DNA from 3 places in the Roseibium porphyridii genome. Region 2 is predicted to be linked to each of the others. Evidence: predicted binding sites of a transcription regulator. Region 2 holds the regulator's gene; each other region holds the start of a gene.
The links. The regulator PhoB, encoded in region 2, activates phosphate uptake and scavenging genes when phosphate is short. The targets are predictions, from matches to a motif close to TGTCATNNANCTGTCAT.
Positions count from the first base shown of each region.

Region 1: a site for PhoB is predicted at 7,717-7,733, ahead of K1718_RS02240 (DUF2794 domain-containing protein). Genes of this name have one in related genera too.
Region 3: a site for PhoB is predicted at 2,040-2,056, ahead of K1718_RS19705 (PhoX family protein). Genes of this name have one in related genera too.

Region 1 covers NZ_CP120863.1:471,429-481,341, reverse strand. The annotation lists gene K1718_RS02290 (APC family permease) at 1-1,363, shown strand, start outside; gene K1718_RS02285 (CYTH and CHAD domain-containing protein) at 1,472-3,037, opposite strand; tRNA gene K1718_RS02280 (tRNA-Leu) at 3,312-3,396, shown strand; gene K1718_RS02275 (YqaA family protein) at 3,560-4,138, shown strand; gene K1718_RS02270 (disulfide bond formation protein B) at 4,155-4,679, shown strand; gene K1718_RS02265 (hypothetical protein) at 4,676-4,936, shown strand; gene K1718_RS02260 (metallopeptidase family protein) at 4,987-5,421, shown strand; gene ppa (inorganic diphosphatase) at 5,459-5,998, opposite strand; gene K1718_RS02250 (hypothetical protein) at 6,129-6,707, shown strand; gene K1718_RS02245 (GNAT family N-acetyltransferase) at 6,721-7,239, opposite strand; gene K1718_RS02240 (DUF2794 domain-containing protein) at 7,793-8,182, shown strand; gene K1718_RS02235 (Bax inhibitor-1/YccA family protein) at 8,254-8,991, opposite strand; gene K1718_RS02230 (hypothetical protein) at 9,158-9,913, opposite strand, start outside.
Region 2 covers NZ_CP120863.1:4,728,181-4,738,093, reverse strand. The annotation lists gene K1718_RS21760 (substrate-binding domain-containing protein) at 1-830, shown strand, start outside; gene pstC (phosphate ABC transporter permease subunit PstC) at 914-2,386, shown strand; gene pstA (phosphate ABC transporter permease PstA) at 2,386-3,735, shown strand; gene pstB (phosphate ABC transporter ATP-binding protein PstB) at 3,783-4,544, shown strand; gene phoU (phosphate signaling complex protein PhoU) at 4,579-5,277, shown strand; gene phoB (phosphate regulon transcriptional regulator PhoB) at 5,351-6,049, shown strand; gene K1718_RS21730 (GcrA family cell cycle regulator) at 6,134-6,670, opposite strand; gene K1718_RS21725 (aspartate aminotransferase family protein) at 7,113-8,312, shown strand; gene argF (ornithine carbamoyltransferase) at 8,309-9,238, shown strand; gene K1718_RS21715 (Hsp33 family molecular chaperone) at 9,251-9,913, shown strand, end outside.
Region 3 covers NZ_CP120863.1:4,253,212-4,263,124, forward strand. The annotation lists gene K1718_RS19705 (PhoX family protein) at 62-1,960, opposite strand; gene soxR (redox-sensitive transcriptional activator SoxR) at 2,177-2,674, opposite strand; gene K1718_RS19715 (VOC family protein) at 2,774-3,163, shown strand; gene K1718_RS19720 (HlyD family secretion protein) at 3,215-4,456, opposite strand; gene K1718_RS19725 (hypothetical protein) at 4,456-4,968, opposite strand; gene K1718_RS19730 (SDR family NAD(P)-dependent oxidoreductase) at 5,158-5,925, opposite strand; gene K1718_RS19735 (adenylate/guanylate cyclase domain-containing protein) at 6,084-7,439, opposite strand; gene K1718_RS19740 (helix-turn-helix transcriptional regulator) at 7,540-8,691, opposite strand; gene K1718_RS19745 (MBL fold metallo-hydrolase) at 9,018-9,842, opposite strand; gene K1718_RS19750 (cyclic nucleotide-binding domain-containing protein) at 9,853-9,913, opposite strand, start outside.

The sequences.
Region 1 (9,913 bases), 1.6 Mb from region 2:
CGGCCTGCCGCTGATGGCGGACGAAGGCACCGAGCTGCTGTTTTACATCGGCTTTGCGTCAATCATTTTTCTGGTTCCTGCCGCACTTGTTGCTGCAGAACTCGGAGGTATGTTCGCCCGCTCCACGGGCGGCGTTTACGATTGGGTGAAAGCACCCTTCGGGGCGCGTGCCGGCTTTGTCGCCATCTGGCTGCAATGGATCCAGAATGTGGTCTGGTACCCGACCGTACTGGCCTTTGCTGCGGCTTCTCTGGCCTACGTCATCGGCAAGCCAAACTTGGCCGATGACGGAATTTACACAGGAACGGTCATCATCTGCGCTTACTGGTTCGCAACCGCAATCGCATTGACCGGCACCAGCGCCGCCGCGCGCTTTACATCCATCGGATTTGTATTGGGAACCGTCGTTCCCGGCCTTCTGATCATCGCGCTTGGTGCGGCGTGGATCGCGGAAGGCAATGTCATCGCTTTCCTGCCAGCCGCAGCGGAAGGCGCTCACGCTCACATCCGGCTTTTCCCGCACATTACCGGGCTTTCGTCCATCGCCTTTCTGGGCGGTATCGTGTTGCTGTTCGCTGGCGTTGAAGTACATGCGGTCCACGCCAATGAACTCAAGGATCCGCATCGCGATTTCCCGAAAGCCATTTTGCTTTCGGTGCTTGTGATCGTGGTGTTGTTTCTGCTCGGGTCGTTGGCCCTGGCAGCAATTGTTCCTGCAGACAAGATTGCACTCGACCAGGGGCCGATGCAGGCCTTCAGCATCGCATTGGGAGGTTTCGGCTTAAGCTGGCTGGTTCCAATTCTCGCGCTTTTGATTGCGCTCGGGGCACTTGCCGGCGTGATGTCGTGGATCACCGGACCGAGCCGAGGCCTCTTGCGCACGGCACGCGATGGTGAGCTGCCGCCACTTCTTGCAAAGATCAACAAGAATGGCATTCAGGTGGTCATCCTGCTGGTGCAGGGCTGCATCGTCACGGTTCTCGCGTCACTCTATTTCTTCCTGAAAGACGTCTCCGTGGCCTTCTTTCTGCTCTCCGCGATGACCATTACACTCTATCTGGTGATGTACATGATGATGTATGCAGCTGCAGTACGCCTACGCATCACCCATCCCGAAATGCCACGATCCTACAAAGTGCCCGGTGGCATGGCCGGAATGATGGCGATTGCGGGTATCGGCTTCGCCGGTGTCGCCTTTGCATTCGTGACTTCATTCTTTCCGCCCACCCAACTGCCGGTTGGAAGCCCGACGAGCTATGTCGCCGTCGTGGCAACAGGCTTTGTTGTCTTTACGGGTCTGCCGATCCTCATACACTCGCTGAAGCGACCTTCGTGGGTGAAGGTGGAAGAAGAGGAAACATGAGGTTCCGCGATCGCGACCAAGAAAAGATGCACCTTTCCTTGGCAATGATCATCTGACCAAAGATAACAGCTCCTGGAGGTTCCAGGCCTTCATTTCGGGAAAGCTCGATTACGTCCAGAACTTTGGCGTTTCGCGTGTAGCTTCCCAATAGCCTTTGGCGTGTTGCCATTTGGACTGGCATTGAGCCTCATGCCAACCGATGACAAAGCCGATAGCCTGGGTTGCGGCAAGTTCGCCCGCTCCGCTGACCTTGCATTTTTCAGGCAGACTTTCCGCCATGGCGACATCATTCAGATAACCGAAAATGTCCTGGAGTTTCTTCATTCGCTTCAAGAACGGTTTGACCGTCTCCTGCGGATAAAGGCTGCCGTAAAACTCGATGCCATAGCGCATCTTCTTCATAGCCTTGCGCATTTCATGTCGCTCTGGGATCGTCAGATCCTCCAGGTGCTTTCCGAATTTCAGAACCTTCTTCCATTGTTTGGCAAGCGCTTTGCTGGCATGACTCTCGATAGGTTGTGCAAGCAGTGCTGTTTGATCGAAATTTTCCGGATCGAGCCAACCCCGGCCTTCCGTATAGGCGGCAAGGTCCAGCAGAAAGGCGTTCACTTCCTCCGATTGCAGATGATCGGTCAGTGTCTTGCGCGTGTCTTGCCCTCGCAAAGCATTCAGCGTGTCCAGCAGTGCATCGAAGGAAAGCGTTTCGGGAGCCTTATCGACAAGCGGCGACACGATCTCGTCGATCAGAACATCAAGATCGCGCAAGGCTCCGGCCTCGGCCGCAATCTTGCGCGCCATCTGATCCAGAGGCGCTGCCGTTGCCGGATAAAGGATAGGCCTGAAAAGCCGGAATGCGCTTCTCAAACGACGCAGGCCCACCCGGAGCTGATGAGGCCCTTCAGGATCTTCCGATGCGAGGACCGCAAGCCGGTTTTCCGAAATCTGTGTGAGGCAGGAACGCAGGACATCGCGGAACGCAAGCTCGACGCTGGACCCTTTTGAAAAACTGATCGCTTTGGCAAAAAACGGCTTTCGTTCATCCTCCGCGGCGCCCTCGGAAAACCGGAAACCCCGCTCGGCTTTGCTGAAGGGAGAAAACCGGAAGGGCACATCCTTCAAAAGTGCTTTCGCAGCTTCATAGATCGATAGACTTGGACCCGCTTTCAGTTCCATTTCCAGCTCAACCAGCGGCTGGCTGCCAGAGCCCGCCAGGATGTTTCCGGTATCAAAAGCAATCTCGATATGCGAACCGTCTGACGCACGGGTCAGCTCGCGGGTGGTCCGCTTCATCACCGTTTCAAAGCATTCACTCAAAGGCTTTTCGCCAATGATATCGCTGAGCTTTTCCTGGACTGACGGATCCTCGATGACGGAAAAATCAAGGGCCCGGCTCTTCACAGGGTGCTCGGATTCAATTGGCGATGACAGACCGCCCATCACGCCGGTACCCAGTTTGGCCGTTTGCACCCAACTGCGCCCCGACTTCCTCACACGCAAGGAGATTTTAGCCCTGCGCAATGCCTGATCCGGTGTATCAAAATAGATGGATTGCAGGGTCTTGGTAACCGACCTGCTGGCCGTAAAACCTTCAATGGTACCAGCGCTTTTCATGGCATCTTGCGCCATTGGGTCAAGTTCGAGCTTAAGCTCGATTTCACGTCCTGATTTACTCATGCAAATTTTCTATCCAAGGTAAATCAGCTTGTCCAGAAAAAGCGCACAATTTGCGCTTTTCTTCGCAGGCTAAGTAATTTGAGTCGGCGCTTGGGATAGTGGAACACTTTCGGGCTCAGGACGCATCATCCGATGTGCGGGCCTTTTGATCCCGACAATTTAAAGGCTTCCTTTATCCGTTTCACCTGACTACATAAAACAGACACACCGCTTTCTTCTCTAACCGCTTGCATCCTCCAAGACTGCATGATAGGCACGCTCTCCGGTGTCAGTTGCCCCTCTGGCGGAACTGGTAGACGCGCGGGATTCAAAATCCCGTTCCTTCGGGAGTGCCGGTTCGATTCCGGCGGGGGGCACCACTGTTCAAACGCTCAGCCCATTCGCGGCCACGCTTTCAACCCTTCTTCGCAGCCTCAAAAAAACAAACTCGATCCGCATTCCAGTGCCGGACACCCCAAAAAGTGACCGACTGCGCTTATTTCCGTAGGTGACTTTTAACCCCTCTCCAGTTATGGAGGCGACATGTTGAGACGCCTTTATGACTGGACACTGTCCCTCGCTGCCGGACCGCGCGCACCCGCCGCGCTGGGCTCCGTTTCTTTCGTCGAGAGTTCCTTCTTTCCGATCCCGCCGGATATCCTTTTGATCCCGATGGTCATCGCCCGCCGGGAAAAGGCCTGGTGGTATGCATTTTTGTGCACGTTGACCTCCGTTGCCGGCGGTATTCTCGGATATCTGATCGGCATGTTCCTGTTTGAGCAGGTCGCTCAACCGATCCTTTCCTTCTATGGAAAAATGGACAAGTTCGACGAGTTTCGGGTCGTGTTCAATGACTGGGGTTGGTGGTTCGTCTTCATAGCCGGCTTGACCCCGTTTCCTTACAAGGTCATCACCATCGCTTCGGGTGTAGCAGGCCTGAGTTTGCCGGTATTCATCTTGGCAAGCATTGTTTCCAGGGGCATACGCTTCTTTATCGTCGCCGGACTGCTCTATGTTTTCGGTCCACCGATCAAGGAGTTTATCGAAAAACGCCTCGGTCTCATGTTCACCATATTTGTGGTGCTGCTGGTCGGCGGTTTCCTGTTGATCAAATTTATCTAAACCGAACGAGGGTGCGATGTCGGCGGACCGGATGGCGCAAAACCTGATTGGGCTGATTTTTGTCGCGGGGCTGGCAGTCATTGCAACTGCCTGGGGTTTCCAGCTGATCGGCGGCTATATCCCTTGCAAGCTCTGCCTGGAGCAGAGAATTCCCTATTATGTCGGCCTGCCGCTCACTGTTGTGGCTTTCATCCTGCATATTCGTGGACGCAGCGGAATGGCATTGCTGACGCTACTGGCGGTGGCAGCTGTTTTTGTCTATGGCGCCGGATTGGGCATCTACCAATCTGGTGCAGAATGGCAGTTCTGGGACGGACCGAATGATTGTGGCGGCGGGAGCGCTGCGCCGGCTTCAGCCGCAAACATGCTTCAGGCGCTTCAGTCGACACGCGTCGTCAGCTGCACGGAGGCCAGCTGGCGGATGCTCGGCCTGTCCTTTGCGGGCTGGAACGCTGTTGCCTCCGCCGGTCTTGCCGCTCTTGCGCTTTTGTCCGCTTTTCTGTTGAAACGGCGCGAAAATCAAACAACGATAGGCGCATGAGCGGATCCAAGCACCCAAAGGAAAAGCAGCGCGAAGAAGCGCTAAGAGCAATCGACAGGGTTGAAGCGGAAAGCGAAACCATCGTCGGTTCGACCTTCGTGCGCATGGCGGACAGAGCCAAGAACCACCTCAACGCCGCAGACAAGGATCCAGACGACCGGATCGAGATAATTGGCACGCGGATCGGCCGGTCGCTCGGTGTTGTGTTTGCGTTGGGACTGGTGATCTATCTCTTCGTTACCTACGTCATGGGTTAGCGACGACAAATTGAGCGGCGGCGCGAATTGCGGGCCGTCAGGGAACCAAAATGGCATCTATCAACCCGATAAGCAGGAGCGGATGGTCAGAGCGCAGAGCGCCGGGCCTCAAGGATTTCGAGGCCATGGCCAGCGAAATTCTGGCCGGCCTGCCGGACGATTTGCTGCTGCGCTGCGGACATTTGCAGATCAGCCTGGCCGATTATGCACCCGATGACGTGCTGGATGAACTCGGGATTGAGGATCCGCATGATCTTCTGGGCCTGTTTGAAGGTCAGGGGCTGGCACAAGGCGGCGATGCCGTTGGCACCGGCCAGATGCCCAACCGGATTTGGCTGTTCAGACGGCCCATTCTGGACTATTGGGCGGCAATGGACGAAACGCTGGGCGACGTAGTCGCACATGTCCTCATACACGAAATCGGCCACCATTTCGGCTTGTCCGATCAGGACATGGAACGAATAGAAGCCGCAACCGAGCGATAGTTCCGGTCACGGCTTCCAGCAGTTTTGTGAGCAGAACTTATTCAGCGGCTTCTTTTTGCGCCCGCGAAATTGATTCAATGATCAGTTTCTTGGCTGCTTCCGCACCTTCCATACCGGTGACTTTTACCCATTTGCCGGGCTCAAGATCCTTGTAGTGCTCGAAGAAGTGCTTGACCTGCTGGACGGTGATTTCCGGCAGATCGGTGACATCGGAAATCGCGTCGTAGCGCTTGCTCAGCTTGTGTGACGGAACGGCGATGATCTTTTCATCCTGGCCGGACTCATCTTCCATCAGCAACACACCGATCGGACGACAGTTCATAATGGCACCTGGAACGATAGGCCGCTGATTGACAACCACCACATCGATCGGATCGCCGTCACCGCAAAGCGTGTGTGGCACAAAACCGTAGTTTCCAGGATATCGCATGGGCGTATAGAGAAAGCGGTCGACATACATCGCCCCGGCTTCCTTATCCATCTCATACTTGATCGGTTCACCGCCGACGGAAACCTCGACGATGACATTGATGTCTTCCGGCGGGTTCTTGCCGATCGGCACAGCGTCCATACGCATTGAAACACTCCTGTTGATCTGTGGTGCGTCTATCGCAACCCAGCCGGATAAGTGCAAGTCCTTAATTATTGCATTGCACCTAATTGATGAGCATGCCTCTAATGACGGAAAAGCCAGTCAGGGGGAATCCATGTCACCATTTTTCCGAAAGGTATCGCGGATATTGGCCGTTTTCGCGGCAGTCGTGGCGCTGACAACAGGAAACGGCACTGCTGAAACCATCGAAAGTACTTACACCAAAATCCAGCTTCAGAATTGCGTGCAGTTGGAAACCGCCGCGGAAGAGGGCACATTTGGCGGCTCCTGGGAATGCCCCGGATACAAGGGTCAATCGGTCTACGTTGCCGAGGGCGACCTTCGCATGTTTGTCTCTTTCGGACCTTCTGCAGCGGATGAACCGGCGGCCGGCCAGACCTTACCAAACTTCAATACGGTCAATGACACCCTGGAATGGCGGCTGCGAGACGGTCAACCATTTGCGACTATCCTGCGATGGTTTCCAAGTTACGGCGATGGCGGCAAGACAGGCAGCGTCCTGATTGTCACTCAGCTGAAAGCAGGCGGCGAAACCTGCCAGATTGCCCGCGTTGACGCGCAAACGAACAAGAATGCCAATGTTCTTGCAAGACAGGCGGCGGACACGATGGCCGGCCAGTTCGATTGTTCCAGACCGCCTGAAACAATTGGGAATGCAGGAAACACTCAATGAGGAGAAGGGAGAGTCAGCCGCCGGTGGCTGGCCACACATAGATCGACAGTTCCAAACGCCGACCACCCAACCGGTACCATGACTTTGCCGCAAGCCGTCCACCAACGGCCTTGTAGAACGCCCTGGCGGGTTTGTTTTCACTGAGCACCTGGATGGCAATACCGGACAGGTTTCTGGTTTCCAACGTATCCTGAACGCTTTCAAAAAGTGTACGCCCGAACCCGAGGCCCTGATACTCGGGCTTCAGGTAAAGTTCATAGATTTCACCGTCCATTCCGGTTCTGTGCAGACGGCAGGGGCCATAGGTTGCATATCCTGCAGGCGTGTCGGCTATGCTGAGAATTTTGATTTCAACGCCTCTCGCAAGAGCGCCCCGCCACCAGCCGGTTCCCCTGCGTGAGATCATCTTTTGAAGATCAACACCGTGCAATACGCCCCTGTAGGCTCCAAGCCAGGCTTCACTATGAATACCGGCTAGCGCCTCACAATCAGCGGCTCGGGCCGCGCGGAGATCAATCAGGTCCGTAGTCATTCTTTTGAAAGGATACATCAAGCAACGGGACGGAAAAGAGGCAATCCGTTGCGATTGACAAAAAGATGGGGTTGCCAGTTTCGCTGTTCGATTGATTGCGAATGATGGCGCTCGACAACAGGATCTGGAAAATGAAAAGGGCCGGCTTTACGCCGGCCCTTCAGGTGCCCTGATGTTTGACTCACTAAATCTGGCTGGCTGGTAAGAACCCCGGGGGGCTGGGGGGCTAATGCATTCCGCGATCCCTACTGGCCATACCCATCAGGGTATGATGCTAATATGGTGCGCCAAAATGGCTGGCCAAGGGCTGGAATGCGGCAAAATCAAGGAAATTTAGGCGTTCTTTCAAGGCAAACCACCGTTACATTGAGCGCCCTCATCTCATCGGCTTTTTACTCGGCAATTATGACGTAAAAACTGACGTATGTGCTGTTCTTTCATTTGTGGGCTTGCCATCGGGGCCTATGCCAACGCATCATGACAGCTGGGTGACAAACGGGATTCAGGCGTGATTCTCGTTTCAAGCGAAACCGCAAACGGAAATGGAGGCGGAATGAGCGAAGCCGATGACAGCGCGTTTCAGCGCGGTGCGAGATTGACCCTCTCACCGCAAAGCCAACCGGCTCCCCCTCCAAGACCTGTCGTTTCATTTCATCGAAAAGAACTTGATACCATCCTTCGGCTCTACGGCCGCATGGTTGCGGATGGTGAATGGCGCGACTACGCAATCGACCTTCTAAAGGACAAGGCAGTCTTTTCCGTCTTCCGCCGATCCTCGGAGATGCCACTTTTTCGAATTGAGAAAGACCCAAAGCTGGCGCGGCGGCAGGGCGCATATTCTGTGGTCGCCACAGGTGGCATGATCCTGAAGCGTGGCCACGACCTCGCACAGGTGCTCAAGGTCCTTGAAAAGAAAAAGCATCTTCGCGTCGTCGACGCCTGAACCGATTTCCCGTTCAGATAAAAAAAGCCCGGCAAAAGAGCCGGGCTTTTCAGTTTCAGTTGCAGTGCAGATTATTCGCGATTGCCGAACAGCGACAACAGCATCAGGAACAGGTTGATGAAGTCGAGGTACAGACGAAGAGCGCCCATGACGGACTTCTTCGTGGCGACTTCACTGCTGTCACCTTCGTAGTACATTTCCTTGATCTGCTGCGTGTCGTAAGCCGTGAGGCCGGCAAACACCAGAACACCGATCACTGAAACGGCAAACATCAGAGCAGACGATGCCAGGAAGATGTTGACGATCGAAGCGATGATGATGCCGATCAGGCCCATCATCAGGAACGAACCCCAACCAGACAGGTCTTTTTTGGTGGTGTAACCGAAGATGCTCAACGCGCCGAAGGATGCGGCGGTGATGAAGAACACCCGTGCAATGGAGCCACCGGTATAGACCATAAAGATCGGCGCAAGCGAAATGCCCATGATGGACGCGTAGACCAAGAACATTGTTCTGGCGGTGCTAGCGCTCATCGACTGAATGCGCGCGGACAGCCAGAGAACCATTCCGAGCGGCGCAAACAGCAGCACGAAGTAAATCGGCCCACTGAAGAGCGTTTGTGCAACGGCAGGATTGCTGACAGCCAGCATATACGTGCCGAGTGCGAGGAAGCCGGTCAGCGCGAGGCCGAGTGTCATGTAGTTGTAGACACCCAGCATATAGCTGCGCAGGCCCTGATCGATGCCGGCCTCGGCGCGTGCGCCGGCAACCGAGTAGGCACCCTGAGATTGACGGTCAAAGGTCGACATGGTCGTGGTATTCCCCTTCTAGATAGAAGCACGTGAACTTACGTGCAGCACAACTCCCTCAACATATGGGAAAATGCGGACATAAGCTCAAGACGGTTTTCCTGAAAAAATCGTAATCTTTTCCGCTCAAACCCGCAACAATTACCCAAATAGTCTGATTCAGCGCTTATTTCATCGCTTTCAGGCGCGATGCAATTTGCCGATCGCAGTCCCCGCCAGGGTTGCGAACCACCTCTTCGGCGGCAAAATCGAGGATTTCGCGTTCTTTGTCACGCATCTGTTCGACCGAAACGCCAGGCTTGAACCACTGCAAAACAGCGTAGTCACCACCGGCGTCCGTCAGAAACGCCAGCGGTTTGCCGTCTTCCATGATGCCCATGCGGCCGACACGAACTTCCTCAACGGTGACATTGCGAGCGTCTCCATCAACGGTCAGCCGGCTTTTGGACAGCTTCATCTTCTTGAGTTTTGAAGACGCCGTTCCGTTCCAGGTCCGGTAGAACCGATTGCCTTTTTTCTCAACTGAAAGACAGGAGTTCTTGTAATTCGGAATGGACAGACGCTCGGCGGTCACTTCAAACGGCTCTTCACCCTTCGGTGCCAACGTGTATTTCATCGCATGTTCACCCGTCCGGTAAACACGGATGCCGACCGGCGTATAACCACTGTCGTTGATCGTACGGGTAAAGAAATCGAACTGGTTCTGATCATTGGTGCCGGCGCGGCGATAGAGCCAGCGCTTTGGCAGTCCGTCTTCGAACACCAGCCAGTCGCTGACCACAAGCCCGCGCGGCCCATCTTTTGTGTTCAATTGCCAGACGCCGGTATGAAACGGGCTTTCCGCAAATGCGGGCTGACCAAACGAAAACGTCGTTGCGGCAGCAAGTACCACGCCTTTGGCCAGTGATCTGAGAATGGTTTT
Region 2 (9,913 bases):
GCTTCTGTGAAGGTGTTGGCGAAAACACCATCGACGTGGCAAACGCTTCGCGCAAAATCCGCGAGAAAGAGATCAAAGCCTGTGCTGAAGCTGGTGTTAAGGACATTATAGAAGTCCGCATCGGTTACGACGGAATCGTCTTCGCATCTCAAAAAGACGGCCCGGCCTTCACGGCGTTCCAGGCAGCAGACATCTTCAACGCTCTCGGCGCCAAAGTGCTGAAAGACGGCAAGATCGTCGACAACCCATACAACAAATGGGCTGAATTCAACGCTGACCTGCCGGATGTCGATATCGCTGCTTTCATTCCGGGCACCAAGCACGGTACCCGTGAAGTGTTCGAAGAAAAGGTTCTGGCAGTAGGCTGTGAAGCAACCGGCGCCCTTCAGGCAATGCTCGACAGCGGCATGTCAGAAGACGACGCGGAAGATGCTTGCATCGACGTGCGTGCAGACGGCAAGTCCACCGACATCGACGGCGACTACACCGAGACGCTTGCTCGCATCGACTCCAACCCGAACGGCATCGGCATCTTCGGTCTCGCATTCTACGAGAACAACACCGACAAGCTGAAAGTTGCGACCATGGGTGATGTGGCTCCGTCCACGGAAACCATTTCTACCGGTGAGTACCCGGTTTCCCGTCCGCTGTTCTTCTACATCAAGAAGGCGCATATCGGTGTTATCCCGGGTCTGAAAGAATATGCGCAGTTCTTCACAGCAGACGAAATTGCTGGACCGTCCGGCCCGCTGGCTCAATACGGCCTCGTTGCCGATCCTGAGCTCGCTGCCACGCAGGCGTCTATCGAAGCTGAAGAAACAATGAAGTAAGAGAGCCTCGGCTCATTCAGAAAGGGGCGGCAATTCCCGTCGCCCCTTTTTCGTTTCCGGACATACACACTCTGGGGGACCATATGTCCTTGTTCTGGCTCGTCGTGATCGTGCTTGCCATATCTTTGGTAGGCTACATCGTGGGGCGCGCACGTGCCTTGACCAGCGCTTCTGGAGAGATCAGCCAACTGCACTCTCTTCCGTCCTACTATGGGGCAAACGTGGCCATGAAGGCCGCCGTTCCTGCGTTTCTGGTTTTGATTGTCTGGCTGCTGGTGCAGCCGTTTTATATTAACAGCACTATTTCCAGCGCAATTCCCGAAACCGCCATCCAGGAAGGCTCATCGCTGGGTCTTGTCATGGCAGAGGTGCGCCGCGCAGCGATCGGACTGGAAAATGCGGTTTCCAGCGGCCAGATGAGCGAAGAATTCGCAAGCAATGCCCGCGCAGATTTCACCGACATTACCGCCCGTCTGAAAGCTGCCGGACAAATTGTAACGTCCGATATCACGCAGCCGGTCATGCGGGCAGCACAGTCCTATCGGATCATGGCGGCGACCGGCAGTCTTTACATGTCGATTGTCGTTATCCTCATCGCGATTGCAGGAGCGCTTTGGGGCCTGAAGGAAACCAACAAGGATTTCCGCGCTCGAAACACGGTGGAAAACGGAATACGGGTCATCCTGTTTTCTGCGGCCCTGATCGCCATTTTGACGACGGTGGGGATCGTGCTGTCTCTGGTGTTCAACACGATTGAATTCTTCAGGCTTTATCCGGCGATGGATTTCTTCTTTGGCCTGACCTGGTCGCCGAGCTTCTCCGGTCGTGGCGGCTCGTCAGAATTGGGGATACTTCCACTGCTTTGGGGCACATTCTATATTTCGATTGTCGCTCTTGTTGTAGCGGTTCCCATCGGCCTCTTTGCAGCTGTCTATCTGTCTGAATATGCCAGCTCGAGGGTTCGCTCTGTCGCCAAGCCACTGCTTGAGATCCTGGCCGGTATCCCGACCATTGTTTACGGTCTCTTCGCATTGCTGACAGTCGGGCCGCTTCTCTTGTCGGTATTCGGCGACAATGGGCTCGGGATCATGCAAGCCGGTACGGCCGTCATGACGGCAGGTCTCGTCATGGGCATCATGCTGATCCCGTTTGTGAGCTCGCTCTCCGACGATATCATCAATGCAGTTCCCCAGGCGATGCGTGACGGCTCTTACGGCCTTGGTGCAACGAAATCGGAAACGGTAAAGCAGGTCATTCTTCCCGCTGCTCTTCCGGGTATCGTCGGCGCAATCCTGCTCGCGGCCTCGCGCGCAATCGGCGAAACGATGATCGTTGTACTCGGGGCTGGCGCAGCCGCGCGCCTGAGCCTCAATCCTTTCGAAGCCATGACGACGGTGACTGCGAAAATCGTCAGTCAGTTGACCGGCGATGCCGACTTCGCGTCCCCGGTTGCTCTGGTTGCCTTTGCCCTCGGCATGACGCTCTTTGTGGTGACACTTGGACTTAACATCGTCGCACTCTACATCGTGCGCAAGTACCGGGAGCAGTATGACTGATGACCGACGCAACACTTCCTCCCGCAACGTCCGAGCCCTCCAGCGCGAAGTCTGTTCAGCCCAAGTCGCTTTATGCGATCGATGAACTGACCCGTAAACGGAACGCGGCGGAGAAGCGCTTTCAAGCCTACGGCATTGGAGCGATTGGAATTGGCCTGTTTTTCCTCGTTGTCCTGGCCATCGCCATCATTTCCGAGGGCATTCCCGCTTTCACCAAGACGGTTGTCGAGGTGGAGTTCACGCTGACACAAGAGCAGTATGACGAAGCGGAGGGCCAGCTCTTCAAGACCAAGGCCTATGCGCAGATCTTTATCGAAGCTCTGCAAGGTCAGCTTGAAGAAAAGGGCCTCGACGTTCCCTTCGACGCCAGCACGATTGAACGTATTGTCGGCAAGCCCGGCGGCGACATCAGATCGTTTTTCAAGGCGGATGAGAGCCAGCTTGGACAGCCCGTTTCGTTTGAACTGGCAGCTTCCTCACGCGTTGACGGTTATCTCAACGGACGTGTGACACGCGAGAACATGACCGACAGCCGCTTCTTGCAGAAAGCAGATCTGGACCTTGTCGATATCCTGGTCGAGGCCAATATCATCAGATCTGTCTTCAACTGGAGCTTTATCACCGGAACGGATTCAGGCGTCGACAATCCGGGTGGGGCCGGCATTGGAGCATCGGTGATCGGCTCCTTCTTCATGATGCTGGTGGTTCTGTTTTTGTCGCTCCCCATTGGTGTGGCAGCCTCCATTTATCTTGAAGAGTTCGCACCGCAGAACAAGTTCACCGATCTGATCGAGGTGAACATATCGAACCTGGCTGCGGTTCCTTCCATTGTGTTCGGCATCCTGGGTCTGGCCGTCTTCATCCAGTTCATGCATCTGCCGCAGTCGGCACCGCTGGTCGGCGGCCTTGTGCTGACACTGATGACGCTCCCCACGATCATTATCTCAACACGCGCCTCGCTGAAGGCGGTGCCTCCGAGCATTCGCGACGCGGCACTTGGCGTCGGCGCTTCGAAGATGCAGGCGATCTTCCATCATGTGCTGCCACTCGCAATGCCGGGTATTCTGACGGGAACCATCATTGGTCTGGCACAGGCGCTGGGTGAAACTGCACCTCTGCTTCTGATCGGGATGGTCGGCTTTGTTGCGCGCGGATATCCAGATGGCTTCGTGTCGGGCTTCCTTGATCCGAACTCTGCCATGCCGGCTCAGATCTACACCTGGGCAGCCAGGGCGGATTACGCATTCTACGAAAAAGCTTGGGGCGGTATCATCGTCCTGCTGATCTTCTTGCTCACAATGAACATTCTCGCGATCATCCTGCGCCGCAGGTTTGAGCGCCGCTGGTGAGGATTGATGCGATGAACGAGATGCCGAACATTGAACAGGCGATAAAAATGACCGACAGCAAAATCTCTGCAAACAAGGTTCAGGTCTATTACGGCGACAACCAGGCCATTAAGGACGTGGATATTGAAATCCAGCCGCGTTCAGTGACAGCCTTTATCGGACCATCTGGTTGTGGCAAGTCGACGTTTCTGCGAACCATCAATCGCATGAATGACACCATCGACATTTGCCGTGTCGAAGGCTCGATCAAGATTGACGGCGAAGACATCTACGATCCCAAGGTCGATCCGGTGCAGTTGCGCGCCAAGGTTGGCATGGTGTTCCAGAAACCGAACCCGTTTCCGAAGTCAATTTATGACAACATCGCCTACGGTCCGCGCATTCATGGTCTGGCAAAAAACAAGTCAGAGCTTGATGATATCGTCTCTTCCAGCCTGCAAAAGGCAGGTCTCTGGGAAGAGGTGAAGAACCGGCTGGATGAGCCCGGAACCGGCATGTCCGGCGGTCAGCAGCAGCGCCTCTGTATTGCCCGCGCGATTGCCGTCAGTCCTGAAGTGATCCTCATGGACGAGCCGTGTTCGGCTTTGGATCCGATTGCGACCGCGAAGGTGGAAGAGCTGATCGACGAATTACGCGAGAACTATACGATCGTGATTGTGACGCACTCCATGCAGCAGGCAGCGCGTGTGTCCCAGCGCACGGCATTCTTCCACCTTGGCATTCTGGTTGAAGAGGGGCCGACACAGGACATCTTCACAAACCCGAAAGACAAGCGTACTCAAGATTACATCACTGGCCGCTTTGGCTAAGAAATTCTTTCGAGATTACTAAAGAGGACAAAGTATGTCTGAGCATACAGTCTCTGCCTATGACGAAGAACTAACGGAAATGGCCGGCAAGGTCGCCGAAATGGGCGGTTTGGCTGAAAAGGCTTTTGCCGATGCCGTTTCTGCACTGGTGTCACGGGACCTGGATCTGGCCAAAACCACCATCGCCCAGGATGAACGGCTTGATACGTTGCATCAGGAAGTGGAAGCAAAGCTGATCGAAATGATCGCGCGCCGTCAGCCCATGGGGCAGGATCTGCGGGAAATTACGGCTGCCACACGTATCGCCAATGATCTGGAACGTGTTGGAGACCTGGCCAAGAACGTTGCCAAACGCGCTATTGCGATCGACAACAGCCTTGGGTCTAAAAAGCTTGCGATTGGTGTCGAGCACATGACCGAGCTTGCGCTGAGCCAGCTGAAGCAGGTCCTGGACGCTTATACACGCAAGGATCCGGAAGCAGCGAAACGCGTGCAGGAAGCCGATGCGGAAGTGGACGCGATCTACACGTCGCTGTTCCGCGAGCTTCTGACCTACATGATGGAAGATCCAAGGGTCATCACGCAGTGTGTCCATCTCCTGTTCTGCGCAAAGAACATTGAGCGCATCGGTGATCACGCGACCAATATTGCGGAAAACGTCTTTTACATGGTGACCGGTGAGCGGCTTCCGGAGGAACGGACCAAGCTGGACGAGACCACCAGCGTTTCCTAACAGCCGAGCGAAATTTCGAACGAACGATCCGGCCGGCGCGCCTGTGCCTGCTGCATGATATGGAGCGAGATGTATGCCGAAGGTGCTCATCGTTGAAGACGAAGAACCGCTTAGTCTTCTGTTGAGATACAATCTGGAAGCGGAAGGATACACCGTTGAATCGTGTATTCGTGGCGACGAGGCTGAAATTCGGCTGCGGGAAAGCGTACCGGACCTTTTGCTGCTTGATTGGATGCTTCCGGGTCTGTCTGGGATCGAGCTTTGCCGTCGCCTGAGGGCCAGGGAAGACACCGAGCGACTGCCTGTCATCATGCTGACGGCACGCGGTGAAGAGGCCGAGCGCATCAGAGGACTGTCGACAGGCGCGGACGACTACGTCGTGAAGCCGTTTTCCGTACCTGAATTGATGGCGCGGGTTCGCGCAATCCTGCGCCGGGCAAGTCCTGAAGTGGTGTCCACAATGCTGCGGTCCGGAGATATCGAGCTGGATCGTGAAACACACAGAGTTCGCAGGAATGCAAAAGAAGTCCATCTTGGACCCACTGAATTCCGGCTGCTGGAATTTCTAATGACATCACCCGGACGGGTCTTCTCACGTGAGCAATTGCTTGATGGTGTTTGGGGGCATGACGTCTATGTCGACGAACGTACCGTCGATGTTCACGTCGGTCGCCTTCGCAAGGCGCTGAACAGGGGCAAAGCCAGGGACCCCATCCGAACCGTCCGTGGTGCCGGATATGCGTTCAACGATCAGTTTTCGGTGGTTGCGTGACGAAGTGACGGACCATCAAGCGCAAAATCACAACAAAAAGCCCGCCAATCTGGCGGGCTTTTCGTTTTCGATGCTGTTTGATCGCTATCCCGCGCGGGCGATCACTTTGCGATCGCGGCGACGATCTGCAACCGGCTGATAAGCGATCTTGCAGTGGTGCGCGCAATAGGGAACACCGGCGTCGGACTGACGTCCGCAAAAGTAAAAATCGTCAGTCGCAGGATCGCCAATCGGCCATTTGCATGTCCGTTCGGTCAGGGTCAGGATCGACGCGCGCTCTGAAATTGGCACCAGCTCAGCGATTGGCTCAAGGTCTGGCTCTGCCTCGACGATAGGTGTCGGTGCGATGTCCGCCTTCAGGGCTGTTGCACCGATGGTCTGCGGCTGCGGCGTTGGTTTCTTTGGTGCGGAAGTCCCGGTTGCTGGCGCGTTGGTGCGTGGACGGCGAGGCTTGCTGCTGGACGATGAGGACTTTGCGCGACCTGACAGTCCAAGCCGATGTACTTTGCCGATAACGGCGTTCCGGGTTACGCCACCCAGCTCACCCGCAATCTGGCTTGCACTCAAGCCATCGCTCCAAAGCTTTTTGAGAAGCTCAACCCGTTCGTCTGTCCAACTCATTGCCGCACCTTTTCATTTGACCGTTTTGCCGGCCATTAACCTCGTGCTAGGCATGCGCAGGCACGCCCACTATGGCATATCTAGTGCCTAAGAATGATTAGCCCCACGAGATCTCGTGTTTGAATATCAAGAGGTTACAATAACGTTAATTTGTCAGGCAACCATTCGCCGGAAACCAGTTGGGGATGAAGCGACTTTTCCCCAAGTATGGCGAGGCCCTTGAGACTTTTGCTGAATCTGGGCTCAGACGCTGCAGGTAGCGGAAACGCGCCATTTCCATTGACAGGCCTCGGGGCCGCGGGTGTATAAGAAAGCCGCAGCGTGCCGCCTCTTCGGGGCGGCATGTTGCATTTTGGCCTGACACAGTAACTTTGACATCGTTGCCCATGCCGGGCGCGAGCGTTGCTTTCGTGCAGGCGTTCTTAAGGAGACAAAAGAGGTTATGTCCGAGACTGCATTATTCGGTAACTACGCAAGATCGAACCTGTCGTTTGATCATGGGGAAGGTGTCTGGCTTGTTGCGAAAGACGGCCGACGATTCCTCGATTGCGGTTCCGGTATTGCCGTCAATTCCGTAGGGCATAGCCATCCGCACCTCGTATCCGCGTTGCAAGAGCAGGCTGCCAAACTCTGGCATGTATCCAACCTGCATCAGATACCTGAAGGCGAGCGCCTTGCGCAGCGCCTTTGCGATGCCTCATTTGCCGACAAGGTGCTTTTTGTGAATTCCGGCGCCGAAGCGATGGAAGCTGCCATCAAGTGCGCGCGCAGGTACCACTTCGACAAAGGCCAGCCGGAGCGCTATCACATCGTAACCTTCGAGGGCGCGTTCCATGGTCGGACCCTTGGGACCATCGCTGCGGGCGGCCAGGCCAAGTATCTGGAAGGATTTGGCCCGAAGGCACCGGGTTTCGATCAGGTGCCTGCGAACGATCTGGATGCGCTCAAGGCTGTCCTTGGACCGCAGACGGCAGCGATCGCGCTTGAACCCGTCCAGGGTGAAGGCGGTATTCGGGAAATCCCGACGGACTTCCTGCGTACTGTGCGTCAGCTGTGTGATGACCACGGTATCTTGCTGATCCTGGACGAAATCCAGACCGGCGTCGGCCGTACGGGCAAGTTTTTTGCGCATGAGTGGAGCGGCATTGAGCCGGACATCATGGCCGTTGCCAAAGGCATTGGCGGCGGGTTTCCGATGGGGGCCTGTCTCGCAACAGCGGACTGCGCAGAAGCGCTAGCACCTGGAACGCACGGAACGACTTTCGGCGGCAATCCCCTTGCGATGTCGGTCGGCAATGCTGTGCTGGATGTCGTGCTTGGTGACGGCTTTCTGGAGGATGTTCAACAGAAGGGGCTCCATCTCAAGCAAAAGCTTGCGGGCCTCGTGGACAGTCATCCCAAAGTGCTGGACCAGGTGCGAGGCAACGGTCTGATGTTGGGCATACGGTGTGTTGTGCCTGTCGGTGAATATGTGGGAGCGGCACGTGATGCTGGCTTGCTGGCAGTGCCCGCGGGCGACAACGTCGTACGCATCATGCCGCCGCTCACAATTAGCGAAGAGGAAATCTCAGTTGCCGTAGAGCGCCTTGAAGTGGCTGCGCAGGCGATTGAAGCGAAACTGGTGGAAGGAGCGGCAGAATGACCGCGAACGGAAGCTACCGGAATTTTCTGGATCTGACCCAGTTTGACGGCGACGAGTTGCGCGCCATTCTTGACACCGGTCGCAAGATCAAGTCCAGCCGCAATGGCGTACGCCGTGGCGAAGGCCCGCTTGCGGGCAAGGTTCTGGCCATGATCTTCGAACAACCTTCGACACGCACGCGCATTTCCTTTGATGTCGGCATGCGGGAGCTGGGCGGTGAAACCCTGATGCTGACCGGTGCTGAAATGCAGTTGGGCCGGGGAGAGACCATTGCAGATACGGCCAAGGTCCTGTCGCGTTTCGTCGATGCCATCATGATCCGTATCCTCGACCATCATGAACTCAATGAACTTGCCGAAAACGCAACTGTTCCGGTTATCAACGGTCTGACCAAAGTGTCGCATCCGTGCCAGATCATGGCAGATGTCATGACGTTTGAAGAACATCGCGGATCGATCAAGGGCAAGAGTGTTGCCTGGACAGGTGACAACAACAATGTTCTGGCGTCGTGGGTTCACGCAGCACCGCGGCTCGACTTTGAACTGCGCATTGCAACACCAGCCGAATTGGCACCGCCGCAAGACCTAATCGATGCGGCCCGTGCCAAGGGTGGTTCCATTCTCGTGACAACAGACCCATATGAGGCGGTCAAGGGGACCGACTGTGTCGTGACCGACTGCTGGGTGTCTATGGGCGATGATGATGCGGAATCGCGTCACAATCTGCTCAGCGCCTATCAAGTGAACAACCGTCTGATGTCGGAAGCGAACAGCGACGCTTTGTTCATGCACTGCCTGCCGGCTCACCGCGGCGAGGAAGTGACGTCGGAAGTGATGGATGGTCCCAACTCTGTGGTGTTTGACGAAGCCGAAAACCGACTCCATGCCCAGAAGGGTATTCTGGCCTGGTGTTTCGGCGCAAGTTAAGGCAATTCCATCGTGGCATTGAATCTTGATGAACTGGGCATCACGCCCGCAGGGCTGGATGCTGTCCGGCCCTTTGCTGTTGAAACTCTGGATGTCAGGGGCCGTGCCGTTGCGCTCGGTCCAGTGCTGCAGACCATCCTGGGACGGCATGACTATCCTGAACCGGTCTCTCGCCTCCTGGCCGAGGCCATCGTCCTGACATGCTTACTGGGGACGTCGCTGAAGTTCGACGGGCGGTTTACCCTGCAAACACAGACGCAAGGTCCGGTTTCCATGCTGGTGGTCGATTTTGCATCTCCGGATGCTATTCGCGCCTGTGCGACCTATGACGCCGAAAGGGTCGAGGCGCTCATGGAAGCTGGAAAGGCGACGCCGGAAGCCTTGCTTGGCCACGGACACCTGGCCATGACAATCGATCAGGGTCAGCATATGCAGCGCTACCAGGGTCTCGTGGAGCTGGACGGTGTTTCGCTGGAAGAAGTTGCGCGGCGGTATTTCGAACGGTCCGAGCAGATCCCGACCGAAGTCCGCCTGGCCGTAGGTGAACTTTTCACGAGACAGGAGGGCGAAGGCCCCCACCGGACCTGGACTGCAGGTGGCGTGGTGGTGCAGTTTCTTCCTGAATCCCCTGAGCGGATGCGCCAGGCGGATCTGGATCCGGGCGATGCTCCCGAA
Region 3 (9,913 bases), 470 kb from region 2:
CAAGGAACAAAAGCGCGCCGGGTTCCGGCGCGCTTTTTCTTCAAACCGAGTTTGTCCGACGCTAGCCGATCAGGGCATTGTCGGCGCGCTTTACCGCAATCACGGACGAACGCGCCAGTTTGCCCTCGCCGTCGGGGAATGGTGCAGCAGGATGCTGTATGCCGACAAATAGCGTGCGTCGGTCGGTCGACCACGTAATGCCGGTGACTTCAGATCCATAAGGAACAGTCATGAAGCGTTCGATCTGGCCTGTAACGGGATCACCAACCAGCATCTGGTTGTTGCCCATGCCCGCAAAATCACCCTCATTCTTGTAGTTTCCGTCAGTCTGGATCCACAAGAGACCGGAAGTATCGAACATCATGCCGTCAGGCGAGTTGAACATGTTGCCTGCATGGACATTGTCCGAACCCGCATAAGGGGTTCCAGAATGGACATCCGGATTCCCGGCCATGACATAGAGATCCCATTTGAATTTGGTATCTGCATGATCATCGTTTTCGGGATACCAACGGACGATCTGGCCGTAATTGTTCTTCTCACGCGGATTAGGACCGTTCACCGCGGTGTCGTCACCACCGGCATTCGGTTTCACTCCTCGATTCTTATTGTTGGTCAGCGCGCAGTACGCTTCGACGGCAACTGGATTGACCGCAACCCATTCCGGACGGTCCATTGTTGTTGCCTCTACTTTTGAAGCCGCCATGCGCGTGAAGATCGAGATTTCTTCCAGGCTCATGCCGGTCGTTTCCGGGGTCAAGGCCATCCATTCGCCAGTTCCGTCATCTGCAAACTTGGCGACGTACAGAGTACCGTTGTCCAAAAGGCCGTCTGTCGATGCGCCCGGAGTGTAGGTGCCGCTCGAGACAAACTTGTAAAGAAACTCACCTCGCTCATCATCTCCCATGTAGACGATGACCTGACCGTTGGGTGCCAGCGCGCAAGCAGCGTTTTCGTGCTTGAAACGACCAAGCGCGGACCTCTTTACGGGCGTCGATGCTGGATCAGAGGGGTCGATCTCGACGATATAGCCAGCGCGGCGTGGCTCGTTGATGTTTTTGGAGATGTCGAAACGATCATCGAACTTCTCGTAGGAATAGCGGCTTTCAGCAGCAATGCCATAACGCTTGAAGTCTTCGGGAAGCTCGATGGCCGGATCCGTGGAGCCGAAGTAACCGTTGAAGTTTTCCTCGCAGGTCAGATATGTGCCCCATGGCGTCTTGCCGGCGCCGCAATTGTTGAAGGTGCCCAGAGACCGTGTTCCTGTTGGATCTGCCTCAGTCTTCAACAGATCATGACCGGCAGCCGGACCGGAAATCGCCATTTCCGTGTTGTGCGTGATGCGGCGGTTGAACGGGCTGTCGACAACCACGCGCCAACCATTTTCGCCCTCCTCCACTTCCATGACTGTAACGCCCTGGAAGTTTTGAAGCATACGGACATCATCAGCCGTCTGTGGGGTTCCATCTTCAGTATGCGGCAGATTTATCTTGGGGTTCACATATTCACTGTTCACCGCGATGACCTGCTTGTCACCAACGGCAAAAAGTTCCATGCCATCCGTGTTTTCACCGAAGACCTTGTCGGCAGAACTGATCGGCACACCGGCTTCATGCGAGAAATCATGCGCGTCGGAAACGAGTTTATCGCCCCATTTCACCAAAATGTCCCATGTGTAGCCTTCCGGAACATGAACCGTGCTGTCGGTCGCAACGCCAACCGGGCTGAATGCAAAGCGGCCAGCATCCTGCGCCCTGGCGGAAGTGGAACTCAGGAGGCTCGCTCCAGTGCCGAGGCCCATGACAGCCGCACCGGATCCGAATGCCACCAGGCCTCCGAGAAAACCACGCCGAGAAAGGCCGGATTCGACAATTTTATCGAAATCTGTCGTTTCAGAAGTGGGACGGACCATTTCGTCCCATTCGTCCCAGGAAAGATCGTCCTTGTTGATATGATCCATAGTGGCTCTCCATCGGATGGCTGAGGTGAATCGCATTGTTGCGCACACCACGCATTAAATGGGTCCACGTGACAGAGCGATGACGGGTAGATGACAGATGGATTAAAACGCAGAACTGGATATGAAGGATTGAAGGCAATTACACTTCAAGACTCTGATAAATAGCGTGAAATTTCTTCACTCACGCCATTGACGCAATGCAGCAGATTGTTTTTTCTAACGACGGGGCCTGTTCAAACGGGCGGCTTTTTCAATGACATCGGGATCCGGCAAGTCTCCCAGCAGATAACGTGGACCCCGGCCATGACGGGACGCGGCGTCGCCAGCATTATAAAGCTGGCAGGACTTCATCGACAGACACCCGCATCCGATACACGCATCTAACTTGTCCCTTAATGTCGTCATGCGCTCAATCCGATCATCCAGATGCCGGCGAAAGTCCCTTCCGATGCGGGTCCAGTCTGCCTTTGTTGGCGCTCTACCCTCTGGTAGCTGTTTCAGCTGTCCGGCGATTTCTCCAATTGAAAACCCGAATTCCTGTGCAACCAGAACAAAAGACAGTCTTCGGATATCCGCGCGCAGGAATCGCCTTTGACCGCCTTCGTTTCTCACGGGATGCACCAGACCCTTTTCCTCGTAAAAACGGATCGCCGACACTGAAAGACCGGTTCTGCTCGCCAGTTCACCAATACTGAGAAGATCACTCCCTCGCATAACCCTATTCAATTTTTTCCCTTTTCCCTCTTGACCTCAACTTAACTTGAGGAATTATCTCCAGTGTCCCGATCAAGTCAATCTGAGAAAGGACACCAGATGAGCGCCCCCTTTTTGGAACATGTGAACGTCACCGTCAGCGACCCGGAAGCGACCGCAAAGCGGCTGGAAACGTGGTTCGGATGGAAAGTTCGCTGGAAAGGTGCAGCTAAGGACGGTGGCACCACGTATCACATCGGCAACGAAACCAGTTATGTGGCGGCCTATACACCTGCGCACAAAACGGAAGCGGTGAAGGAAAGCAGCTATTCCCGCCACGGTGGCCTCAACCACATTGCCGTTGTGGTGGACGATCTGGACGCCACGGAAGAGCGCATAAAGGCCGGTGGTTACAAGACCCACAATCACGGTGACTATGAACCGGGTCGCCGATTCTATTTCGACGATGATGACGGCATTGAAATTGAAGTCGTCAGCTATTCAAGCTGACACCCAGGACCGGGATCGGGCGGAAAAAGCCGCCCGATCCGGACCGGCAACTCAGTGCCCAGACAGCACAAGTGTTCTGATCGGGTACTGAATGGCCTGACTGCGCAAAATAATTGCATGCACCAGGCCAACAGTGTCGATCACATGCAGGAAAACATACTGCGCTGTCGTCAAGTCCTTGTCTTCCAACAACCTGTCGTGATTGCTGGTATAGGCGTTCACCTCACAACTCGCACCCGGTGGCAGCTTGTCGAGCCCGCCTTCATACAAAGGCTCCAGGATCGCAGTTACAGTCGATGTTTCCGACGCCTTGGTCGCATCCACAAGCTGGCTCCCAGTGCTGACCTGACCAGCGGCAATTTCAGACTGAACATCGGCCACGACCAGCGGGATGATGGTGAATGGAACGGCAGGACAAAACGCTTCTGCAATCATTCCCCGTTTGATCACCTGCGCCTCGACCTGTCCGAAACCGGCCACAATCCGTTCCTGCACTGAATCATGAGGAATGAGTATCCCTGCCGGGCGCATCAACGGGTTGACGATCTCGCCGGGACGCAGCACGAATTGCGTGACCATGCCGTCGACGCCGGCATATACGGTCATCTTCCCCAATTCGACTTCGGCTTCTTCAAGCTTTGCCTCTGCACTGGACAGCTTTGTGGGCAACGCAACGTTGATCTTGGTTTCAACCAGGTCCTTGTTTGCTTTCGCAGCCTCGAGTGCTCCCGTGCGGGAATCGACCGTGTTTTGAAGCTTTTCCAGGTCGCGCTCACTGACGACATTCGCATTGCGTTCAAACAATTCCTGCCGTGTATCAAGTTCGTCCTGAGCCTGTTTCAATGAAGCTTCAGCCTGGTCAACCTGTGCAGACGCGACCGCAAGTTCGCCCTCTGCGAGTGCAATTTCACCCTTGATTTCCTCAACCTGCTGCTTCGCGGTTACGACATCAGCTTCCTGCCGACTGCTGTCCAACTTGAAGATTGGCGCTCCCGCCTTGATCTCTGTCTCAAGTTCGTTGGGAACGAATATCTCTTCCACCCTACCGGATGCTTCCGGGAGGATGGGAATTGTGCGGAATGTGGACACCGCGCTTGTTGCCGTTGGGTGATAATAAAAAATCAGGGTGATCAATGTGATTGTGAGCATCAGGCACGTCACAATGCCGAACCTAAGCTCATACCAGACCGAATAGAGTGTGATTTCGTGACCAATTCGTTTGCCCTGTACGTATCTGCGAAACAAATAGTCAGGAAGAATTGTGATCATTGCACTGAAAAGCGTCTCGAACATTATGTGTCCTCCCGCTTTTCAGCCTGAACCACCGGAGCTTCACCAACTGCTTGTGTTGCCGCTACCGATCCGGGATCTTCTGCCGGTTGAGAAGGCAGCGCCTCGGACGCAGCAGCTCCTTCAGGAGAGCCCTCATTCGCCTGCGCGGGCTCACAGGCATCATCCCCAGAACGATTTGCGAGTTTGCTCATCGAGTTGGCTATCGATTCCAAGGGTGACATGAAATCCGGCAGTTGCACGAATGCCAGAACGAGTGCTGCGACCCAGAAAATCTGGTTATGGGTGAACAGTGCCAACAACCCAAGCACAGCAACAAGTTCGAATTGAATGCGGCCATGCTTGTGTGCCAGGCGTTCAGGCAATGAATGCAAATACAGGTAAAACGTGCCAAGGAGCACGACGATGACGATCAGTCCGATGAGGACACTCGTCATCATCTGGTCGCTACCGTCGGCAGCTGGAATAAAATAAGGTAGATGATGGGGCGCTAATTCATGCGCGTTTTCGGCCATTGGTTTCTCCCGTGCGTACCAGGGCGCCGGGAAAAATCCGGCAACGCTGCGTCACATTAAAAAGGAAACTGAACCGGCCGTGTTAAAAAAAACAAGTCAACTGAAGATCTTGCAGTGGAAAGCTGCAACATGGCCCGCTTCCACCGGTCAGGTCATTGGCAGGATTGTAAAGATTGACAGGTCTGTACCCTAACGCGGCGCCATACGGATAGCACCATCCAGACGAATGGTCTCGCCATTGAGCATGTCATTCTCGCAGATTGATTTCACAAGCTGGGCGTATTCCGACGCCTTGCCGAGCCGCGAAGGAAACGGCACTTGCTGGCCTAAGCTGTCCTGAACCTCCTGAGATAGACCGAGGAGCATAGGCGTTTCAAATATCCCGGGAGCGATAGTCATCACACGAATGCCGGACTTTGACAGATCGCGCGCCACAGGGAGCGTCATGCCTGCGACACCGGCTTTCGACGCGGCATAGGCAACCTGACCTATCTGACCGTCAAAAGCGGCAACCGAAGCAGTAGAAACAATCACGCCGCGGCCACCATCAGGTGTCACGGGCTCAAGATCTGCCATCCCGGTGGCCGCCAGAGACAAACAGCGGAAAGAACCGATCAGATTGACGCCCACCACCTTTTCAAACATGTCGATGGGGTGCGGCTCACCGCGAGACGTGGTCTTGGCAACAGGGGCAATACCGGCGCAATTGACAAGTATGCGTTCCTGCCCGTGTGCAGCACGGGCCGTGTTAAATCCCTGTTCCACACTCGCCTGATCCGTCACATCGACGCTAACGAACAAGCCGCCAACGTCCGCGGCCATATCCTCGCCCTGCTCGGAGTTGCGATCGAAGAGGGTTACTTTGACGCCTTCAGCTGCAAGCATGCGCGCCGTCGCCGCACCGAGCCCGGATGCACCACCAGTAACAATGGCAGCCAGTGAGGAATCCAATTTCACATCGCTCTCCCTGAACACATAATTCATTGAAATCAATGAATTTAATTCTCTCTATTGACGATATAGTCAATTTACGCGCCAAAGTGACCGAGAAATGCCCTGCGGTCAAGCTTTCCGAGGAAAACAGTGTGAAGGAGGTTGTAAAGTTGCGCTCTGGTTCACCGCGCCAAGACAACGAGATCCAACGGCTTCAGGACGCCTGATACGACCGTTTCACAACGGATTTCGACATCCGGACCCAGATACCCCTGGCTTTGCGCCAGTTCCCAAGTGCTTTTGTCCGTCAGCGCCTTTGTCAATTGCGCCTTGTTGGCGTCTTCCATTTTTGCAGCACGGTTGACGGCATCGCCGATAACGGTGAATTCCAGCCGGTTCTTTGAGCCGATGACACCGACCGTTACCGGTCCTGCAGCAACCGCCGTTCCAATCGTCAAAGTTCCCGGCCAGCCGGCCAAGCGGAAGCGCTGTTGATCCGACCTGACGCTTTCCACGAGCGTGGTCGCAGCTTCAAGTGCATCGGCGGCAAAACTCTCCGAAGGTTGAACCGCTCCAAAGGTCGCCAGAATGCCGTCACCCAGGAACTTGTCGACCCGACCACCGGCCTGATTGATCACTTCAACCGCCAGGTTCTGATATTCGGCAAGCACCTTCAGAACGACTTCAGGAGGAAGCGACGAGGACACTGAGGTAAACCCGCGAATATCCGCATAAAGGATGGCTGCCTCACGCAGGTTGCCTTCACCTGCCTGAAGTTCGGTATTGGCATCGGTAATAGACGCAGCAACTTCTGGCGCGAAGAAGCGCCGTAAGTCCATGGCCGCAGCATGATCGCGCGTTGCTTCGAAAAGCATTGAGCGTCCCCGATAGAGCGCGACCGACAGGATCACGGTGACTGCGAAGATCACCATGGTCTTGTCCAGCTCTGCCCCCACCAGGATCGAATTTCCGGTCAGGTATTCCACATAGTTTCGGGTGACCCGCATGGAGTCCATGTCGGCAAAGGCGGCATAAAACACCAGGCCAAGCCAGCCGGCGACAGCGACAAGACCCGTTGTCAATACAAACCGCGGGTCGAAACGAAGAGCTCTCAAACCGATGAATATGAACACATACATGAGTGTTGGCGTCTTGAGATAAAACGCCGGATGCTGATCATATTGAATGTGAAATGAAAAAATGAGCCCGACCAGCAGTGCCATGTCGACGCCGATAGAAATCAGCAGATACCATTGCGGGAGTTCGAAACGGTAGGACAGTAGCAAGCGAAAGATCGTGAAGAGGAAATACGCTCCGAGCGCAAAGGGCACAAAATTGAACCCGGCTGACCCCTCAGCACGTGGCGCAATGATGTAAAGCGTCGAGAAAAACAGCACGAGCGCCAGTTGAACCCAACTGATCAGACGTTCCGAAGAGGCCTCACGAGCGCGGATTTCGGCGCGCACACGGTCAGGAATGCCGGCTTCCGGCGGTCCGCCGCGCAATATGTATCGCATTTTGTCCGAAAGTGAGCTCATGTTGACCCTTCATTTCAAGGCCTCGGAGTTTCCACATATATGCTGCGACGCGCAATAAGACCTTCGGGAATGTGAGTCAAAGTGAAGAGTTGTAGTCCGGTCACCGACCGCCACTCAGGCGCAACTGCTCGATTTTGCAGACAAGTTCGCTCTGTCGATGGCACCCTGACTTCGACAAGGCTGCTTTGATCTGATTGCGCACGGTATGAACGCTGACGCTTCGGTTCATGGCAATCTGGTTGATCGATTGGCCGTTTGCCAGCATCACGGCTGCGGTGGCTTCCGTCTTACTGAGATCAAAACAGTCCTGAACCTGTTGTTGCAGTGTTTCCATGTCAGCTTCAGGTTTGATTGCAACCAGAAGCGCCGGGTTGTTCTTGGAAACAAATGCCCTGAACGGCGTTCTGTCCAATTCATCCAGGCGGACGGACATCGCGTGACAGGTCCAGCCCTGGCCTTTCTGGTCCTTGAAATTCCAGTTGCCAAATGGTGCTCGTCGGCCATTGCCTTGAAGTTGGGCCATATGACTGAATTCAAATTGGATGGCATCTGAGCAAAACCGGATACGCTCGCCAAATGCTGCCTCGATGACACTGCCTTCCGCAAGCAGTTCCTGGGCCTCGCTGCTGGCGTAGTGGATCCTTCTGCCGGCATCAACAAGCAGTATGGCAGTCCGTGAACCGAGCCTGTGTTGTTCGGCGGCCCACTTTTCAAACGACAGCCCCGCGATCGTGCGATTTATTTCAAGCGACTGCCGAATGATGGGAGCCAGATCCTTGCAGAGCTGAAGCCAGTCGCTTTCAAATTTTGCCCGGTCTCTTTCCCTTATGTTGCCTCCGATCAGAAACATGCGATCCGCGTCGTTGGCCAGCATGGCGCCCCCACCACCCCAGATGTCTTCCATAGGCAGCAGAAGATCCGCATAAAAGGATGTTCTCTTGAGTTCGCCAGGGACAATCATCTCGTCAGAGGAGATGGTGTCTCCAACCGGGCATTTGGTGAAATGAGCCGCATATGGGTTCTTATCGGCATAGTGCGCTTCGTATAATTCAAGGATCCCCGGATCATAGCCAGAGGCAAATGCCAGCGGTGCAACCTTGGTGAGCTGATCGAAGCCGATCAACTGCGTGCAGATGTGCGTACCCTGCACCTTTCCCAATTCGTCGAGAAACGGTTGCCAGCAAAGCGGATCCATCGCAGCGGCCACTGCAAGATTGGACAAATGCAGGAATTTTTCCGCAGAAATGACCACCCTTGCCCCCCAAGGTTCTCACATACGCGACGTCAATTCGGCATTTCTCACGTGCGTTCTGAAAAAGATTTCGACACGTTTAGCCCAAATGGACCATGCACTTAATGTATACACCCTGTAAACAACTTTTGATCGCAAAGGTCATTCGTTCTCTACGTGTTTGGAAGTTGAGAGCGTCTGAGTTCCGGGTGCAACCAAGGAATTCCCGCACTCCTGCAGTCGGCAGGCGATCAATAGTTTAGCGTGTATTATTTTTTTGGCGGCCGTTTGGGCCGCCTTTTTTAATTTAGAGGCCCGTCTTTAATTTCTGGCCCCGTCGCGGCTCGTTAGGGCCGCAACACCATGCCTTCACTTGCAACCAACATACCCGGGTAGCTGTTTTGTGCCGCAAGCCCGATTTCATCGAGCTCATCATCTGAACGGCGCGGATCGTGATGGAACAGCACAGGTGTTTTCACATCTCCATCCTTGGCCAACTGAACGGCCTTTTCCCACGTAGAGTGCCCCCAGCCCTTGAAGGAAACGTATTCGCTGTCAGTAAACATGGCATCATAGATCATGATGTCAGCGCCGCGCACGAAGTCAGGCAAGGCCGCGTCGATTTCCGGGTCGCCATGTTCGTGGTCCGTAATGATGCAGATCGACTTGCCATGGTAGTCAAACCGATAGCCGCAGGCACCGCCCGGATGGTTCAGTTTGGTGGTTCGAATGACCAGGTCGTCTTCACGCGGGATGTTGTCGCCTGCAGTGAAGGATTTGAATTCCACGGCTTTTAACGTTTTGGCCGCGACTGGAAAGATCGGCGGCGACATGATCCTGCTGACGATGTCGACGAGGCTGGTTTCATCCTGAAAATGACCGGCCCAGGCAGTCACTTCAAAGCTCGGATCGTAGGCAGGTTTGAAAAACGGCAGACCGCATATGTGGTCGAGATGCGTGTGCGTGAACAAAAGATCGAAACGGCGATGCTTACCTTTTAGAAGCTCCATGCCAAGGTTTCGTGCGCCTGATCCGCAATCAACGAGGACGAGTGCGTCCCCTGCATGGATTTCGAACGACGACGTCTCGCCGCCATACCGGAGAGTGCTCGAACCCGGCGTCGGAGTTGAGCCTCTGACTCCCCAGCATCGAAGCGAAAATTCCTCAGCCACGTGTTACTCCCTAACCACCGGAGGACCCCCTGCGCGCATCCGCAAGGTCACGGGTCGTGCGTTCAAGACGA